3 regions of the Acrocarpospora sp. B8E8 genome follow, and region 2 is predicted to be linked to each of the others. Evidence: riboswitches for the same ligand, from Rfam matches in the RefSeq annotation. Region 2 holds a riboswitch; each other region holds the start of a gene.

Region 1 (5,867 bases), on a different contig from region 2:
CGAGCCGCCTGCGGGTGACCGCCGTCGATCTGTCCGCTCGGCCGGAGGGTCTGGATGAGCGGGTTCGGTGGGCGGATGCCGTACCGGACGGGGTGACGGGGTTGATCTTCGCCAACGAATGGCTGGACAACGTGCCGGTGGACGTCGCCGAGTGGACGTCAGAAGGGCCCCGGCTGGTGCTGGTCGATCCCGCGTCGGGGAAAGAGCGGCTGGGCGACCTGGACGCCAAGGATCGGGACTGGCTGGAGCGCTGGTGGCCGGTCGGGGAGCGGGCCGAGATCGGGTGGCCCCGGGACGAGGCGTGGGCCGGGCTGGTCGGCAGGCTGGCCGCGGGGATGGCCGTGGCCGTGGATTATTCGCATGTACGGAGTGATCGCCCGCCGATGGGCACGCTGATCGGATATCGGGACGGATCATGGGTGCGGCCGGTGCCGGACGGGTCGTGCGATCTCACCGCGCATGTGGCGCTGGACGCCTGCGCGGGCACCTTGACGACCCAGCGCGAGGCGCTCCTGCGGCTAGGGGTTCGCGGTGAACGACCACCGCTTGACCAGGCACGACGGGATCCGGCGGGTTACCTGCGAGCGCTTTCCGCCGCGTCCGCGGAGGCGGAGCTGATCGACCGGGAAGGGCTGGGTGCCTTCGGGTGGCTGACCTGTATACGGTAAACAGTGTGGAGATCGAACAGACTGCGCTACCGGGGATCGGACTCAAACACGAGTTCACCACCCACACCGGCCGGAGGATCGGGGTGGTCTCGCACCGTACCGGCCGGCGTGACCTGATCATTTACGACAAGGCCGACCCTGACCGCGCGTGCGAGAACGTGCAACTCAACGACGACGAAGCGGACGCGCTGGTCGAACTGCTCGGCGCGCCTCGGATCGTGCAACGCCTCAACGACCTGCATCGCGAAGTGGAGGGCCTGGTGAGCGTGCAACTCCCGATCGTCTCCGGCTCGCCGTACGACGGGAGGGCGATGGGCGAGGCCGCGATCAGGACCAGGACGGGGGCCTCGGTGGTCGCCGTGGTCCGGGGCGGCCAGGTCAACGCCAGCCCGACACCCGACTTCCGGTTCATCGCCGGGGACGTGGTCGTCGTGGTGGGCGACGAGGAGAACACCGCCGCCGTCGCCAACATCCTCACCGACGGATAGGCCGCCGCGTGCCCGCACTCATCGCATCATCGGATTCTGTCGCAATCCTCTTTCTCGAACTCGGCGGGGTCATCCTCGCTCTCGGCGTGCTCGGCGCGTTCGCGCTGCGCGTCGGTATCTCCCCCATCCCCCTCTACCTGGTCGCCGGTCTGGCCTTCGGGACGGGCGGCATCCTCCCGCTCGCCACGAGCGAGGAATTCATCCACGTCGGCGCCGAGCTCGGCGTCATCCTGCTGCTGCTCACCCTCGGCCTGGAATACAACGCCGACGAGCTCGTGACCAGCCTGAAGAGCAACGCCCGTGGCGGCCTGGTGGACCTGGTGCTGAACGCCGCCCCCGGCGCGATCGCCGCGCTGCTGCTCGGCTGGGGTCCGGTCGGGGCCGTGGCCATGGCCGGGGTGACCTACGCCACCTCCTCCGGCATCACCGCCAAGGTCATTTCTGATCTGGGGTGGATCGGTAACCGGGAGACCCCCGTGGTGCTCTCGCTGCTGGTCTTCGAAGACCTGACGATGGCCATCTACCTGCCGATCCTGACCGCGCTGCTGGCCGGGGTCGGGCTGCTGGCCGGGGCGATCACCGTGGCCATCGCGCTGGGCACGGTCACGGTCGTGCTGGTGATCGCGCTCAGGTTCGGCAATCTCATCGAGAAGTTCGTGTCCAGCCCCAACTCCGAGGTGCTGCTGCTGAAGGTGATCGGCCTGGCGTTGCTGGTGGCCGGGATCGCTCAGGAGCTCCAGGTGTCGGCGGCGGTGGGCGCGTTCCTGGTGGGCATCGCCCTGTCCGGCGAGCTGGCCCACTCGACCCGAACCCTGCTGATGCCGATCAGGGACCTGTTCGCGGCGGTGTTCTTCGTCTTCTTCGGACTGCAGACAGATCCGGCCAAGATCTTGCCGGTGGCCGGTCTGGCCGCGCTGCTGGCCCTGGTCAGCATGATCACCAAACTGCTGACCGGCGCGTACGCCGCGCACCGGGCCGGCATCGGCCGGGCCGGACGGGTCCGCGCCGGAATCGCGCTCATCCCCCGGGGCGAGTTCAACATCGTCATCGCCGGTCTCGCGGTAGGCGCCGGAGTCCACCCCGACCTCGGCCCGCTGGCCGCCGGCTACGTGCTGATCCTGGCCGCCTTCGGCCCGCTGGCGGCGCGAGCGATCCAGCCACTCGTCACCGCCATCGCCAACCGCACCTAACAGTCCCTGTCCTTTCTCGTGACACCGCATTGGTGCGGATCACCGCCGGAGCTGCGAGGTACCTGAGATCGTTATTTCCGGTCAGAATGCCGCAGCAACTCTTGGCGGAGGTGCGGCGAGAACCATCATCTGCGTGAACGGTGCCGGATAACGGCGAGCTACGCGCTCTAAACCGTCACCCGCAACGATTGCAGTCCCCGGATGACATAGCCGGGTTTCCAGGTGGGCTCCTCGACGAGATTCAGTTTCGCGTCGAGGAGCGCCCCGAAGGACTCGATCAGTTCGACCCGGGCCAGCGGGGCGCCGAGGCAGAAGTGGATGCCCGCGCCGAAGGAGATATGCGGGTTGTCCTGGCGGCCGACGTCCAGCCGGTCGGGGTCGGCGAACACCTCGGGGTCGCGGTTGGCGGAACCGAACAGCAGCGCGACCTCGACACCACGCGGGATCTGGACGCCGCCGATCTCGATGTCCTCCAGCACCCAGCGTTCGAACATCTGCAGCGGGGTGTCCCAGCGCATCAGCTCCTCGACGGCGGTCTGGAGCAGTGACCTGTCGGCGCGCAGGCGGTCGAGTTCGGCCGGGTTGCGGAACAGCGACCACCAGCCGTTGCCGGTGACGTTCACGGTGGCCTCGTGACCGGCGTTGAGCAGGAGCACGCAGGTGCCGATCAGCTCGTCCTCGGTGAGCCGGTCGCCCTCGTCGAGGACCTGGGCGAGGGAGGAGATCAGGTCGTCGCCGGGATTGTCGCGCCGGGTGCGGCTGAGGTCGCGCAGGTAGTCGCCGAACTCCTGGGCGGCGCGGACGGCCGTGTGCTGGACGTCCAGGGCAGGGTTGAGCTCGTACATGCCGCAGATGTCCGCCGACCACGGCCGCAGCAGTGGCCGATCCTGATCTGGTATGCCGAGCATCTCGGCGATCACGGTCACCGGAAGCGGTTCGGCCACCTCGCTGATCAGGTCGCCGCCGCCGCGTTCGACCAAACCCTGAGCGAGTTCGGTAGCGATCTTCCTGACGCGCGGGCGCAGGGACTCGACCATCCGAGGAGTGAACGCCTTGGAGACCAGGCGGCGCAGGCGGGTGTGGATCGGGGGTTCGACGTCGAGCATGCCCGCCCGGATCACCCGCCAGAACGGCTCCTGGAACTCCGGCTCTGGCTCCTTGCCAAATGCCTCGTGGGTGGCCATATGGAGATATGAGCGACCTAGGCGACGGTCTCGGAGCAGGGCGTTGACGTCGGCATGCCGGGCGACCAGCCACTGACCGGTGGGCTCGAAGAAACTCACCGGGCTCGTGTCACGAAGCTCGGCGTAGGCGTCGTAGGGATGGGCCACGAAGGCGGGATTCCACGGATCAAACCTCACAAATCACATGGTAGGCGGGCGGTCTTCCCGTGCGATCCGACGCAGGGTGTGGCTTCTGGGGGTGACGGCACACGAGGGACTGGGAGTTCCCGCGCGGTGTGGTTGAAGGGCACACGCCGAGAAAGCCGCGACAAGCGAGACGGGGTTCCCGAGCGGATGTGCGTAATGGCGCGGGAGGCCAGGGCGGAGGGGGTGGTGGCCGGGGTTCCCGAGCGGATGTGCGAAATAGGGGGCGACAATCTCGCGTGGGTGTGGGTTATAGTTCCGCATAGGTCATGAGTGCCAGCGCACAGCCCCGGCTTGCTGGCCGGCAACCCTCGCGTCCGCGGCGGGGTGCCCCGGGTGAGGACCAGGCCTGTCGCGGGGTGCGGCGGGCAAGCGCGTGGCCTCTGGAGGCGTACATGTCCGCTCTGTTGTCCCTTGATGTCCCGGTGCGCGGCGGCGCGCTGGTCCCCTACGCGAACCTCGACTACGCGGCCAGCGCGCCCTGTCTGGAACCCGTCCGGGAGGCGGTCGCCGACGCGCTACCCGCCTACTCCAGCGTGCATCGCGGTGCCGGGTACGCCTCCCAGGTCACCACCGCCCGCTACGAGCAGGCCCGGCACACGATCAAGGCCTTCACCGGCGCCCGCACCGACGACGCGCTCGTGTTCACCCGCAACACCACCGACGCGATGAACCTGCTCGCCCGCAGCCTGCCCGACGGCACCACGGTCGTCGTCTTCGACACCGAACACCACGCCACCCTCCTCCCCTGGCCCTCCCCCGTACGGCTCGCGCCCCCCGCCTTCCCCGGCGAAGCCCTCCGGGCGGCCGACGAGGCACTCGCCACGATCGAGGGACCCGCGCTGCTGGTCGTCACCGCCGCCTCCAACGTCACCGGCGAACTGTGGCCGATCGCCGGTCTCGCCCACATCGCGCACCGGCACGGCGCGCGCATCGCCGTGGACGCGGCCCAGCTGGTCCCGCATCGCCCGCTGAACATCGCCGCACTCGATCTCGACTACGTGGCGTTCTCGGGGCACAAGCTCTACGCGCCCTTCGGGGCCGGGGCGCTCGTCGGGCGGCGGGACTGGCTGGCGCAGGCGGAGCCGTACCTGAAGGGTGGCGGCGCGGTGCGCGCGGTCGGCGAGCAGGCCGAGTGGAGCACCGACCCGGAGGCCCGGCACGAGGCCGGGACGCCCAACGTGCTGGGCGCGATCGCGCTGGCGGCGGCCTGCGATCATCTGGCCGCGAACTGGGCCACGGTGATCAGCGAGGAGGAGCGCCTGCTCGGCCGCCTCCGGGCCGGGATCGCCGCCATCGACGGCATGCACGAGCTGGCGCTGTGGCCGGCCGACCATCCCCGGGTCGGGATCGTGTCCTTCGTCGTCGAGGGCCGGTCGGCCCGGGAGGTGGCCGAGACGTTGTCCGCCGAGCACGGCATCGGCGTGCGGGACGGTAAATTCTGCGCGCACCCGTTCGTCCGGCATCTGCTTGGCGCGGGCGAGGGCGGATGCGACGAGGACGGCGGCGCGGTGCGGGCCTCGATCGGGATCGGCAGCACCGACGAGCACATCGATCGGCTGCTGGCCGCCCTGCGCGCCTGTTCGTGATCGATCGCGCGTGGGAGCATGAAACGGTGAGCGAGCCACAGGAGATCGTCGTCGGGGTCGGCGCGGGGGCCTCGGCCGTGCCGAAGGAGCTCGCCACCGAGGACATGGTGCTCAACATCGGCCCGCAGCACCCGTCCACGCACGGCGTGCTGCGGCTGCGGCTGACCCTGGACGGCGAGCGCATCGCCTCCGCCGAGCCGATCATCGGCTACATGCACCGGGGCGCCGAGAAGCTGTTCGAGGTGCGCGACTACCGGCAGATCATCGTGCTGGCCAACCGGCACGACTGGCTGTCGGCGTTCGCCAACGAGCTCGGCGTCGTGATCGCGGTGGAGCGCATGCTCGGCATGGAGGTCCCGGTCCGCGCGGTCTGGGCGCGCACCCTGCTGGCCGAGCTGAACCGGGTGCTCAACCACCTGATGTTCCTCGGGTCGTACCCGCTCGAACTCGGCGCGATCACCCCGGTCTTCTACGCGTTCCGGGAGCGGGAGACCATCCAGGCCGTGATGGAGGAGATCTCCGGCGGGCGCATGCACTACATGTTCAACCGGGTCGGCGGCCTCAA
Region 2 (5,867 bases):
CTGCGCCAGATCGGGCCAGATCACAAGGCGCACTACCGGGACTGGAAGGCCGCCTGCATGCACATCGGGCAGACCAAGTCCACCGTGAAGGGCTACTTCCACCAGCGTGAGTGGTTCCTGCCCAGCTCGAAGATCCTGATCGTGGACCAGTGGCGCACCCGGGGGCTCGCCACCATCCTCAAGCGGGCTGCCTGGAACTGAGCACCGCGCCGGTCGCCAGGCCGATCAGGACGGGGGCCATCAAGAACGCGGTGTGGGTGCCGAATCCGTCGCCGAGCGCGCCGAGCACGAGCGGCGAGGCGCCGGAGCCGAACCCCGCCCATACCGACGCCGCCCCCGAGGCCTGGTCCGGCCGCCCGCCGGAGGCCTCGATCAGCCGGCTCAGCGCCATCGGGAACTGCAGCGCGATGCCCAGGCCGGTGATCACCAGTCCGGCGTACGCGACGACGGTGATCGTGGTGGTCCAGAACACCGCCCAGCCGGTGAGCGCCAGCAGCAGGGCGCCGACCAGCACCACGTCGACGCGGAAGCGCAGCGCGAGCTGGACCCCGCCGAGCCGGCCGAGGGCGACGCCGATCAGCATCGCGGTCAGCCCGGTGGTGGCGGAGGCGGCGCTCAGCCCGGTCCGCTGGGCAAGTAACTCCGCCGCCCACATGTTGAACGAGAATTCCAGCGCCACGCAGCACAACAACACCGCACCGGCCAGGTGGAAGCGCCGCCCGTAGGGAACGCGCGGCCCGTGCTTCTGCACGGGCGCGGCTGGGCGCTCGGGCACCCAGACCCGGAACATGGTCAGCGCCAGCAGCGCCGACAGGATGAGCGGCACGAACAGCGCCGCCCGCCAGCCCAGCACCGTGCCCGCCAGCACGCTGAAGGCGTAGGAGGCCACGATGCCGGGGAGCACCCCGACCGCGTTGGCCTCGGCGATCGCGGCCGGGCCCGCCGCGCCGTGGTGCTCGCTGAGCACGGCCATGGAGATGAACAGGGTGATCCCCGCCATGCCGCTGGCGATCGTGTAGCCGAGCAGGGTGACCGGCAGGACCTGGCCGAAGGCGACGATGAGCATGCCGACGTTCATGCCGGCGATGCCCGTCCAGCAGGCGGCGCGGCGGCCGATCCTGGCCGTGATCGCGGGGATGGCCAGGCCGGTGATGATCGAGCCGATGGCCATGCCGGTGGCGTGCAGCCCGGCGACCGCCTGGGTGAGGCCGAGTTCGGCGCGCAGCAGCGGGATGGCGGCCGACAGGCCGTACAGGTAGCTGGAGAAGGTGGCGAGAATGAGATAGATCAGCCATGTCGGCCGGTCCCTGGTGAACGTGATGGCCCGGGTGGTCGTTGTCACCAGTTATTCCCCTGATTAGTAAAATATCAGGACAAAAGTATCAGGCGAGTGCCTGGAGCTGATCGGCGAACCAGCGCTGCGGCGGCAGGGCGGTGGCCGCCGCGCGGAGCCTTGTCGCCCGGGTCATCCGCTCCTGTTCCGGCATCACCAGCGCGTCGTGCAGGGCGGTCGCCGTGCCCGACACGTCGAACGGATTGACCAGCAGCGCGTCCGCGCCGAGCTCGGCCGCCGCGCCCGCCTCCCGGGACAGCACCAGCGCGCACCGGGGGGACAGGATCGGCCCTTCCTTGGCGACCAGGTTCATGCCGTCCCTGATCGGATTGACCAGCAGCACGTCCGCCAGCCGGTAGGCGGCCAGCGAGCGCGGGTAGTCGTCGTTCATGTTGAGGATCAGCGGGTCCCAGTCGTCGGTCGCGTACTCATCCTCGATCTCCTTGGCGCAGCGCTGCACGGCCGCCGTGTACTCCCGGTATTCCGGCAGATCGTGCCGGGACGGGTAGGCGAACGCCAGATGCACCACCTTGCCGTGCCATTCCGGATGTTCGGCCAGGAACTCCCGGTAGGCGGCCATGCCCCGGACGATGTTCTTGGACAGCTCGGTCCGGTCGATCCTCACGATCAGCCGCCGGTCCCCGACCTGCTCCTTGATCACCTGCAGGTGTGACTCCACATCCGGCTCCGCGGCCCGCGCCCGCAGCGCGGGCCCGTCCACGCCGAGCGCGTGCACCCCGATGCGCGTGGTCCTGTCCTGATAGGTGACGGTACGGCTGGCGCGGTCCACGCGCGCGCCCAGGATCGTCTCGCAGCAGTCCATGAAGGCATCCGCCCAGCGCGCGGTCAGGAACCCCGCGTGATCCGCGCCAAGCAGGCCCTCCAGGATCTCCACGCCCACCTCGTCCGGCAGCACCGAGAAGTAGTCCGGGGGCGCCCATGGCGTGTGCGAGAAGTGGGCGATCCGCAGGTCGGGGCGCTCCACCCGGAGCATCGCCGGGGCCAGGCTGAGATGGTAGTCCTGGATCATCACCCGAGCCTCGTGGCCCGCCTCCTCGGCCAGCGCCAGCGCGAACGCGCCGTTGTAGTCCTGGTAGGACTCCCACTCCCGCTGGAACCTTCCATCGAAATGGGGGGTGAACGGGGTGTTGTAGAGCAGGTGGCTGACGAACCAGAGCGTCGAGTTGGCCACCGCGTTATAGGCCCGATGAAAGACCGCGGGGGCGATGTCCAGCATGCGGAGCGGGCCGGTGTCGTAGCCGGCCTCGTCCAGGCGGCCGCCGGGCGCGAGCCGTACGGCGCTGCGGTCGCCGTCCGAGAGCGCGGCGCAGACCCACAGGAGCTCGGCATCCCTGGCCACCTCGGACAGGCCGGAGACCAGGCCGCCGCCGCCCCGGCGCATGGTGAGCGCGCCGTCCTCGGACAGCGTGAACGAGACGGGACCGCGGTTGGAGGCGATCAACGTTGAGCTCACTGCCGGCACACTCCACGATGCGGAGACATTAATAAAGTTAGGATGTCAGGAAAACGCTCCGGCGCTCGATGCGGCCCGGCCTTGTCACGCCGGGGCTGCCCCGCTTGGGAGATCTTGGGAGCCGGTCGAGATGGCGCTGGACGAGACCACCGAGGAGCTGGCTACTGCGGCCGCAGGGGGCGATCATCGTGCGCTCGGGGGGCTGCTGAAGCGGATCGAACCCGACGTGCTGCGGCACTGCGAGCGGCTGCTGCCCTACCGGCAGGATGCCGAGGAGGCCTGTCAGGACACGCTGCTGGCGGTGGCGCGCAACATCGGCAGGTTCGAGGGGCGGTCCCGGTTCAGCACCTGGCTGCACATCGTGACGGCCAACTGCGCGCGGACGACGTACCGGACGTTGAAGCGGCGGGCGGCCGAGCAGACCTCCGAGGAATTACCCGAGCATCGGCCCGACCCGCACCGGGTGAGCGTGATCGCCGGATCCCGGCTGGATCTGCTGGACGCGATGGAGTCGCTGGAGCTGGAGAAGCCGGAACTGGCCGCCGCGCTGGTGCTGCGGGACATCGTGCAGCTCGACTACGCGGAGGTCGCCGAGCAGCTGGGCATCCCGCTGGGGACGGCCAAATCCCGCATCCACCAGGCCCGGAAGTACATCCAGTCCGCCCTGGGGGACGCGTATCTCGGCAAGTGAGACGCGGTCGAGTGTTGTCGGGGGGGCGATGTACAGTCTTTGGGACAACTGAATATTTGCTCATCCAGAGGGGTGGAGGGACCGGCCCTGCGAAGCCCCGGCAACCATTCCGATTGCGCTCGTGACCTGGCGAGGCCGATCGGAACAGGTGCCAATTCCGGCCTGTGACCAGGGTGGTCGCAGGCGAAGATGAGGGAAAGGCCTCGCTTCATGGCGCTCAGCACCGACTTCGGACCCGCTACCGCTCTCTCCTGCCGCGAATGCGGAACCCGCTATGACATCGGCCCGAATTTCGCTTGTATCGAGTGTTTCGGGCCACTTGAGGTGGCATACGAGTTCGGGCCCGTGACCCGCGCGGACATCGAATCAGGTCCGACCAATATCTGGCGGTACCGGAGCCTGCTCCCCGTCCCCGTGGATGTGGCGGCCAAGCCCAACATGCAGCCCGGCTGGACCAAGCTCGTCAAGGCCGACAACCTGGCCGGCGAGCTGGGCATGCGCTCCCTGTACGTGAAGGACGACTCCGGCAACCCCACCCACTCCTTCAAGGACCGGGTGGTGGCCATCGCCGTCGAGGCGGCCAGGAACTTCGGCTTCACCACGCTGTCCTGCTCGTCGACGGGCAACCTGGCGGGCGCGGTCGGCGCGGCCGCGGCCCGGGCCGGGTTGGATTCGTGCGTGTTCGTCCCCGCCAACCTGGAAGAAGCCAAGATCGTCGTGGCGTCGGTGTACGGCGGGCGGCTGGTTGGGATCGACGGGACCTACGACGAGGTCAACCGGTTCTGCTCGGAGCTCATCGGGGACTCGCTCGGGGAGAAGTGGGGCTTCGTCAACGTCAACCTGCGGCCGTACTACGCGGAGGGGTCCAAAACTCTGGCGTACGAGATAGCCGAGCAGTTGGGCTGGCGCATTCCCGATCAGATCGTCATTCCGGTCGCGTCGGGCTCCCAGCTGACCAAAATCGACAAGGGGTTCAAGGAGCTCATCCGGCTCGGTCTGGTCGAGGAGAAGGAGTACCGGATCTTCGCGGCCCAGGCCGAAGGGTGCTCGCCGGTGTCGACCGCGTACAAGGCCGGGCACGACGTGGTCCAGCCGGTCCGGCCGAACACCATCGCCAAGTCGCTGGCCATCGGGAACCCCGCCGACGGCCCCTACGTGCTGGACATCGCGCGGCGCACCGGCGGCGCCGTGGAGGACGTCACCGACCCCGAGATCGTGGCCGCGATCCGGCTGCTGGCCAGGACCGAGGGCGTGTTCGCGGAGACCGCCGGCGGCGTGGTCCTCGGCGTGACCCGCAAACTGGTGGAGAACGGCCAGCTCGACCCCGGCGCGGAGACGGTGATCCTCAACACGGGCGAAGGCCTCAAGACCCTGGACGCCGTCTCGGCCGAGGCCCGTCCGGCGGCGGTTATCCGCCCGTCCCTCGACGCATTTCGTACGGCTTTCGCCAACTAACTGATTCCGAACAACGAAAGAGGGCGGCCAAATGAGTGTTTCGGTGCGGATTCCGACGATTCTTCGTACCTACACCGGGGGCGCGTCGGAGGTGGCCGGAGAAGGCGGAACGCTCCGCGAGGTCCTGCTCAAGCTGGACGCGGACTACCCCGGCATCGGTGCCAGGATCCTCGATGAATCGGGCAAGATCCGGCGTTTTGTCAACGTCTACGTGGGGGAAGAGGACGTCCGATTCTCCGACGGACTGGAGACTTCGACGCCGGACGGGGCACAGATTTCGGTGATCCCGGCGGTGGCCGGGGGCTGACCTCGAACGTCCCCTGCACACCCACGCACTCCTACAGTGCGTGGGTGTTTCCGTGTTGACATGGGGTTCTATCGTTATCGAAGCTTAATCGGTGCTATGGCATATGGTGCATTTCGCGACTATGTAATCACAAATCCAAAATCCGGCCTTCTTGGAAGCGTGTTCTGCCGCAATCGAAGTGCGGATTGACTCTGTTGTCCCACCGCTTGCTACAGGTATGGTCGAGAACGATCGACGTGGCCGGAGAGAGCGTAATCCTTCCGGCCCGAAAGGTCACGGACCATGCGGTGGAATGGGCATGGTCCGTCGCCAGCCCAGCAAGAGGAGTCGGAAAGTGGCGCAGGGCACCGTCAAATGGTTTAACGCGGACAAGGGCTACGGCTTCATCGCGGTAGACGGTGGTAAGGACGTTTTCGTCCATTACTCGGCAATCATGATGGACGGCTACAAGGCCCTTGAGCAGGGCCAGCGAGTAGAGTTCGACATCACCCAGGGTCAGAAGGGCCCGCAGGCGGAGGCTGTCCGGACCGTCTGATCCAGGCAACGACGAGAGAGCCCGGAGGCCGCGTGGGGCGGCACCCGGGCTCTGCCGTGTCTATGGCCGATC
Region 3 (5,867 bases), on a different contig from region 2:
GGCTCGTACCTGGGGATAAGGCGGGACGGCGCGCTGGTCGCGATGGCGGGGGAGCGGCTGCGGCCGCCCGGGTGGACGGAGATCAGCGCCGTCTGCACCGACGAGGCGTTCCGGGGGAGAGGGCTGGCGGGGCGGCTGGTGCTGGCGATCGCGGCCGGGGTGCGGGAGCGCGGAGACGTCCCCTTCCTGCACACCGTGGCGGACAACGTCGGCGCGATCCGCCTTTACCGATCACTCGGCTTCCGGCTCCGCCGCACCACGACCTTCCAACTCCTGCGAGTTCCGGTCCTGGTGGGCTGACCGCGCGGGTCGCGGCCCTGCCGGACCGGGGCGCCGTCCAGCAGGACCTGCCCGGTCCGGCCGGGCGCGCCCAGGCCGGTGACGGTGTCGAGGAGTTCGCGCTGGCCGCTGCCGGTCACGCCCGCGAGGCCGACGATCTCCCCTGGCCGGACCGCGAACGAGACGCGGGACAGGCGGGGCACGCCGTCGGCGTCGCGGACGGTGAGCTCGCGGACGTCGAGCGCGGGTTCGCCGTCCGGCCGGGACCGGTGGCGGGGCGCGGGTGCGGCCAGGGAGCGGCCGATCATGGCGTGGACCAGCTCGTCGGCGCTGGTATCCGCCGTGGCGAAGCGGTCGGTCACGCGTCCCTGGCGGAGTACGGTGACCTGGTCGGAGGCGGCGAGGACCTCGGTGAGCTTGTGCGTGACGAGGAGGATAGAAGGCGAGGGTCATCGCGAGGAACTTCACGACGCTCTCGCATACCGGCTGACCGGCCGCGCCAGACCCAGCCGCCCGCGCAGATCCGCCGTCTCGTACGCCGTCCGGAACAAACCCCTGGCCTGGAGCTCCGGCACCAGGCCCTGGGTGAGCGCGGACAGATCGCCGGGGAGCCCCCCGGGACGCAGGCGATACCCGTCCAGGCCCGCGTCCCGCCAGCCCGCCAGCAGGTCGGCGAGCCCTTCCGGCGTGCCCTCGAAGATGTGCGCGTCCGAGACCAGGGCCGCGCCGTCGAGATCGTCCAGGCGGGTCTTGTCACCTCCCAGGAACACCACCAGATCGGCGAAAATTTTCAGCTCGGGCCCGGTCCGGCCAACGGTCGCCTCCGCCTCCCTGACCTGCCCGACGATCCGCCGCGCGTCGTCCTTGTCCTGCGGCGTCACATAGACGACATCGCTGCCGCGCGCCGCGAACTCGTACGGCACGACGTCGCCGGACTCGACCACCCGCCCGTCCTTCATCACCAGCACCCGGTCGCTGACGTGGTGCACCACCCCTCCTGGTAGATGACCTGGATGTGCCGCCGCAGCTCCCGCTTCCGCCGGGCGGTGAGCCCCGCCCACGGCTGCCCGTCGATCTCGACGGACCCCCGGTCGGGGGCGAGCAGGCCGAGCACCAGCCGGGCGGTCGTGGTCTTGCCCGACCCGGACTCGCCGACGGCGCGGCGCCGTAGACGATGCGGGTGAACACGTCGCGGCCGTTGGCGTCCGTGCCGAACAGGTGGTCGGCGCTCGGGCCCTCCAGCGCGGCCAGCGCGTCCGCCTGGTCCGGGGTGCCGTCCACCAGCAGGGCGGGAGCGAGCGCGGCCAGCGTGATCAGGGCCAGCGTCACCGACGCCGCGCCCACCCCCACGCGGGCCTTCACGCGGCGCTCCGCAGCCGCGGGTCGATCACCAGATAGAGCAGGTCGATCAGGATGTTGACCACCACGTACAGCAGGGCCGTGACCAGCACCACGCCCATCACCACCGGCAGGTCCTTGCCCGTCACAGCGGTCAGGGTGAGCTGGCCGATGCCCTGCCGGGAGAAGATCTGCTCGACCGCCACCATGCTGCCCACCATCAGGCCGATCACCCAGCCGAGCAGGGTCACCGCCGGGACCAGGGCGTGCCGGAGCGCGTGGCGGAGCCGTACCCCCAGATCGGACATGCCGCGCGAGCGCGCGGTCAGCACGAACGGCTCCTCCAGGGTCAGCTCCAGGCTCTCCCGCGTCATCTGGGTGAGCATCGTGGTGATCGGGATGGCCACCGCGATGACCGGGAGCACCAGGCTGCTGCCGCTGTCGTCGCCGACCGCGGGGAACCAGCCGAGCTGGAAGGAGAAGACGGTCAGCAACAGGATCGCCGCCCAGAAGGTCGGGATCGAGACGCCGATCAGCTCCAGGCCCGAGGACAGGCCCCGGATCCAGCGTTTCCGCCGGGCGGTGAGCAGCGCCAGCGTCGTGGCCGCCACCACCGCCACCAGCAGGGCGGCCCCGGCCAGCTGGATCGAAGGCCCCAGCTGGGTGCCGATCGCCGTCGGGATCCGTCGGATCATGCCTTGGACACCCAGGCGTCGTAGAAGGTCGGGTACGCCTGCGGCTCCCAGGCGATGTCCCGGACGTTCTTCGACACGCCCAGCAGGTAGTTGAAGACGTACACGGGGAAGACCACCGCGTCGGTGTTCACCTTCTGCTGGACCTTGGCGTACAGGGCGGCCCGCTCGGCCAGATCCGTGGTGGCCAGCGAGTCGCTCAGCCAGCCGTCCACCTCGGCGTCGTCGTAGCGGGCCAGGTTCTGCCCGAAGAACGTGCCGCTCGGGATGTTGGAGATGGCGAACAGGTTGCGCAACGTGTCCCCGTCCGCGCGCTGCCAGCTGAAGTCGACCAGGTCGTAGTCACCGGCGATGGCCTTGGGCGCGAAGTCCGTGGCCGTCACGTCGGTGAAGACCACCTCGAAGCCGATCTTCTTCGCCTCGGCCTGGATCTGCTCGGCCAGCGTGCCGCGCTGCTCCCGGGCGAACGACTTCAGGAACGGCCAGCGCACGGTCAGCCGCGCGCCGTCCTTGGTGCGGTAACCCTCGGCGGGGCACCCCATGCGAGCGCGGGGGTTTGCCGGCCGACCAGCCGGGGCTTGGCGTCGGTTCTCATTACCTACTTAGACTGTAGGAAATAAGGGTTTTGCCGTCAACAGGCTTTTTATTGGTATTGCCTACCTGATATACATGAAATTCTTCAGGAGGTGGACCATGGCCCTGTCCCTTCGCCGCGCGGTTCCCGTCCTCGCGGACGGCTTCGAAGCCCTCGCCGCGGCCCGCGCCCTCACGGCCGCGCCAACCCTGAACGACGCCACACTCCAGGCCAGCGGCCTGCTCGCGATCAGGGTCCCGCGCTCATCCGGCGGCCCCGACGTGAGCGTACGCATCCTGACAAAGATCCTGCTCACCCTCGCGACAGCCGACCCCGCCCTGGCCCAGCGCTACCGCGCCCACACCCTCACCGTCGAATCCCTCCGCGCCTGCGACGGCCCCTTCGACGACGTCCTGTCCGGACGATGGCCCGCAAACCACCCACCCACGCGGCCAGGCCCGCTCGCGCCGCTCCTGAACGCCGCGATCGACTTGGGCGTCGCCAAACGCATCCTGACCGAGGCCACCCGAGCCTGGTCCGAACATGCTCCCTGGCTTCCCGCGCCCGTCCCCGAACGGCTCAGCGAACGCACCACCGACCTCCGCACCGCCGAAGCCCTCCTCGACATGGCCGCCTCCACGATCGACAACGGCCGACCAGTCACGGCCATCTCCACGGCGATATCCCAGGCCCATTCCGCCATAACGAACACCACGATCAAGTTAGGGCTCCCGTCCTGATCATGGCCGGGGGGTGGTGGCCGGTCCCGGTAGGCTTGGCCGTACATCATGGGACGGTTCCTGGAAGGACTATTCGATCGTGGCTGAGCGTAACGAGGTCGACTGGGTTTCTCGCTTCGCGGACGAGGTCATCGCGGAAGCGGAGCGCCGGGGCTCCGGCAAACCCATCGTCTGCGCCTCGGGTCTCAGCCCGTCGGGTCCGATCCACCTGGGCAACCTGCGCGAGGTGATGACGCCGCACCTGGTGGCCGACGAGATCCGCAGGCGGGGGTACGAGTGCGTGCATCTGCTGTCCTGGGATGACTACGACCGGTTCCGGAAGGTTCCCGCCGGTGTCGATCCGTCCTGGGCGGAGCACATCGGCAAGCCGCTGACCACGGTCCCGGCGCCGACCGGCAGTCCGTACGCGACCTGGGCCGAGCACTTCAAGGCCCCGATGGTGGCGGCGCTGAAGGAGCTGGGCATCGAGGTGCACGGCATCAGCCAGACCGAGCGCTACACCTCCGGCGCCTACCGGGACCAGATCCTGCTGGCGATGCGGGAGCGCGGGCGCATCGACGCCGTCCTGGGCCGTTACCGGACCAAGGCCAAGCCCGGCGCGGTCGTGCCGCAGGGGGCCGACGAGGCGAGCCAGGAGGCGGCGCTGGCCGCGGCCGAGGGCTCCGGCGCGGCCACCGAGGACGACGGCGCCACCGCGGCGGGATATTTCCCCTACAAGCCGTACTGCTCGTTCTGCGACAAGGACACGACCACGGTGACCTCCTATGACGAGGAGACCACCGAGATGTCCTATGTCTGCGCGAACGGGCACGCCGAGACCGTCCTGCTGTCGGAGCACAACCGGGGCAAGCTGGTGTGGAAGGTCGACTGGCCGATGCGCTGGGCGTATGAGGGCGTGGTCTTCGAGCCGTCTGGCGTGGACCACAGCTCGCCCGGCTCCTCGTTCGTGGTCGGCGGCCAGCTCGTCCGCGAGGTGTTCGGCCAGGACCCGCCCATCGGCCCGATGTACGCCTTTGTCGGCATCAGCGGCATGGCCAAGATGAGCAGCTCCCGGGGCGCGGTGCCGACCCCGGCCGACGCGCTGGAGATCATGGAGGCGCCGGTCCTGCGCTGGCTCTACGCGCGCCGCCGCCCCAACCAGTCCTTCAAGATCGCCTTCGACCAGGAGATCTACCGGCTCTACGACGAGTGGGACACCCTCGGCCGCAAGATCGAGGACGGCTCGGCGCCCCCCGCCGACGTGGCCGCCTTCGGCCGCGCCGCCCGCACGGCCACGGGCGAGCTGCCGCGCACCCCCCGGCCGGTGCCGTACCGGACGCTCGCCTCGATCGTCGACGTGACCACCGGGCACGAGGAGCAGATCCTGCGCATCCTGCGCGACCTCGACCCTGCCCACCCGGTCTCCTCGCTGGCGGAGGTCCGGCCGCGGCTGGACCGCGCGCAGGCGTGGGTGGAGACGAAGATGGACGCCGACCAGCGCACCCAGGTGCGCGAGGAGCCCGACACGGCGCTGCTGGCCGGGCTCGGCGACACCGAGCGGAACATGCTGCGCCTGCTGCTGGAGGGCCTGGACGCGCACTGGTCCCTGGAGGGTCTCACAGAGCTGGTGTACGGCGTGCCCAAGCTCCAGCAGGGGCTCTCCCTGGACGCGCCCCCCACGCCGGAGATCAAGGTGGCCCAGCGGGCGTTCTTCGCGCTCCTCTACCACCTGCTGGTCGGCGGCGACACCGGCCCCCGGCTGCCGACGCTGCTCCTGGCGGTGGGCGCCGCCCGCATCCGCAAGCTGCTCAGCGCCTGAGCACACGAAGAGGCCCGCCCCCCGGTAGGGGAGCGGGCCTCTTGGGTTAGTGGCCCACGGCGCGCAGGGCGTTCACGATGCCCTGACCGTAGAAGCCGTTGTTGCTCTTCCCACCCTCACAGGTGTGCGTCGCGGTCACGGTGGCGCCGCTCGGCAGGATGCGGGTGTAGGTGTAGGTGCCGCCGGCCGGGCACCGGGTGTCGGTGGCGGTGGCCTTGAGCACGCGCTCCACGTCGTCCGGGTCCATGCCGTAGCCGCCCCGGCCGTTGCGGCCGTACTTGCTGACGATCAGTGCCGCCACGCCGACCGCGCGGGGCGAGGCCATCGAGGTGCCCTGCAGGTACTGGTAGTACGCGCAGACGCTGCCCCGGCAGTCCTTCACCACATACTCGACCGTCGGGTCGCCGTTCTCGTCGATCTCCCCGTTGGCGCGGGCCAGCGATTCG

What was found. Region 2 has a riboswitch for S-adenosylmethionine ahead of thrC (threonine synthase). Riboswitches for the same ligand answer to the same signal wherever they lie in the genome.
Region 1: another riboswitch for S-adenosylmethionine. It lies ahead of ABGB08_RS29210 (aminotransferase class V-fold PLP-dependent enzyme); the one in region 2 lies ahead of thrC (threonine synthase).
Region 3: another riboswitch for S-adenosylmethionine. It lies ahead of ABGB08_RS18660 (ABC transporter permease); the one in region 2 lies ahead of thrC (threonine synthase).

What each region holds. Positions count from the first base shown of each region.
Region 1 is NZ_JBDPLV010000034.1:5,983-11,849, reverse strand. It holds gene ABGB08_RS29230 (SAM-dependent methyltransferase) at 1-668, shown strand, start outside; gene ABGB08_RS29225 (TrkA C-terminal domain-containing protein) at 674-1,156, shown strand; gene ABGB08_RS29220 (cation:proton antiporter) at 1,165-2,346, shown strand; gene ABGB08_RS29215 (cytochrome P450) at 2,514-3,707, opposite strand; SAM riboswitch class IV at 3,979-4,094, shown strand; gene ABGB08_RS29210 (aminotransferase class V-fold PLP-dependent enzyme) at 4,109-5,302, shown strand; gene ABGB08_RS29205 (NADH-quinone oxidoreductase subunit D) at 5,329-5,867, shown strand, end outside.
Region 2 is NZ_JBDPLV010000004.1:210,697-216,563, reverse strand. It holds gene ABGB08_RS06210 (hypothetical protein) at 1-201, shown strand, start outside; gene ABGB08_RS06205 (MFS transporter) at 179-1,342, opposite strand; gene ABGB08_RS06200 (trehalose-6-phosphate synthase) at 1,383-2,807, opposite strand; gene ABGB08_RS06195 (RNA polymerase sigma factor) at 2,938-3,498, shown strand; SAM riboswitch class I at 3,556-3,694, shown strand; gene thrC (threonine synthase) at 3,709-4,953, shown strand; gene ABGB08_RS06185 (MoaD/ThiS family protein) at 4,985-5,260, shown strand; gene ABGB08_RS06180 (cold-shock protein) at 5,595-5,795, shown strand.
Region 3 is NZ_JBDPLV010000017.1:47,919-53,785, forward strand. It holds gene ABGB08_RS18640 (GNAT family N-acetyltransferase) at 1-300, shown strand, start outside; gene ABGB08_RS18645 (ATP-binding cassette domain-containing protein) at 225-641, opposite strand; gene ABGB08_RS18650 (hypothetical protein) at 744-1,268, opposite strand; gene ABGB08_RS18655 (hypothetical protein) at 1,238-1,393, opposite strand; gene ABGB08_RS18660 (ABC transporter permease) at 1,638-2,312, opposite strand; gene ABGB08_RS18665 (hypothetical protein) at 2,309-2,851, opposite strand; SAM riboswitch class IV at 2,811-2,908, opposite strand; gene ABGB08_RS18670 (hypothetical protein) at 3,003-3,623, shown strand; gene lysS (lysine--tRNA ligase) at 3,703-5,421, shown strand; gene ABGB08_RS18680 (S8 family serine peptidase) at 5,468-5,867, opposite strand, start outside.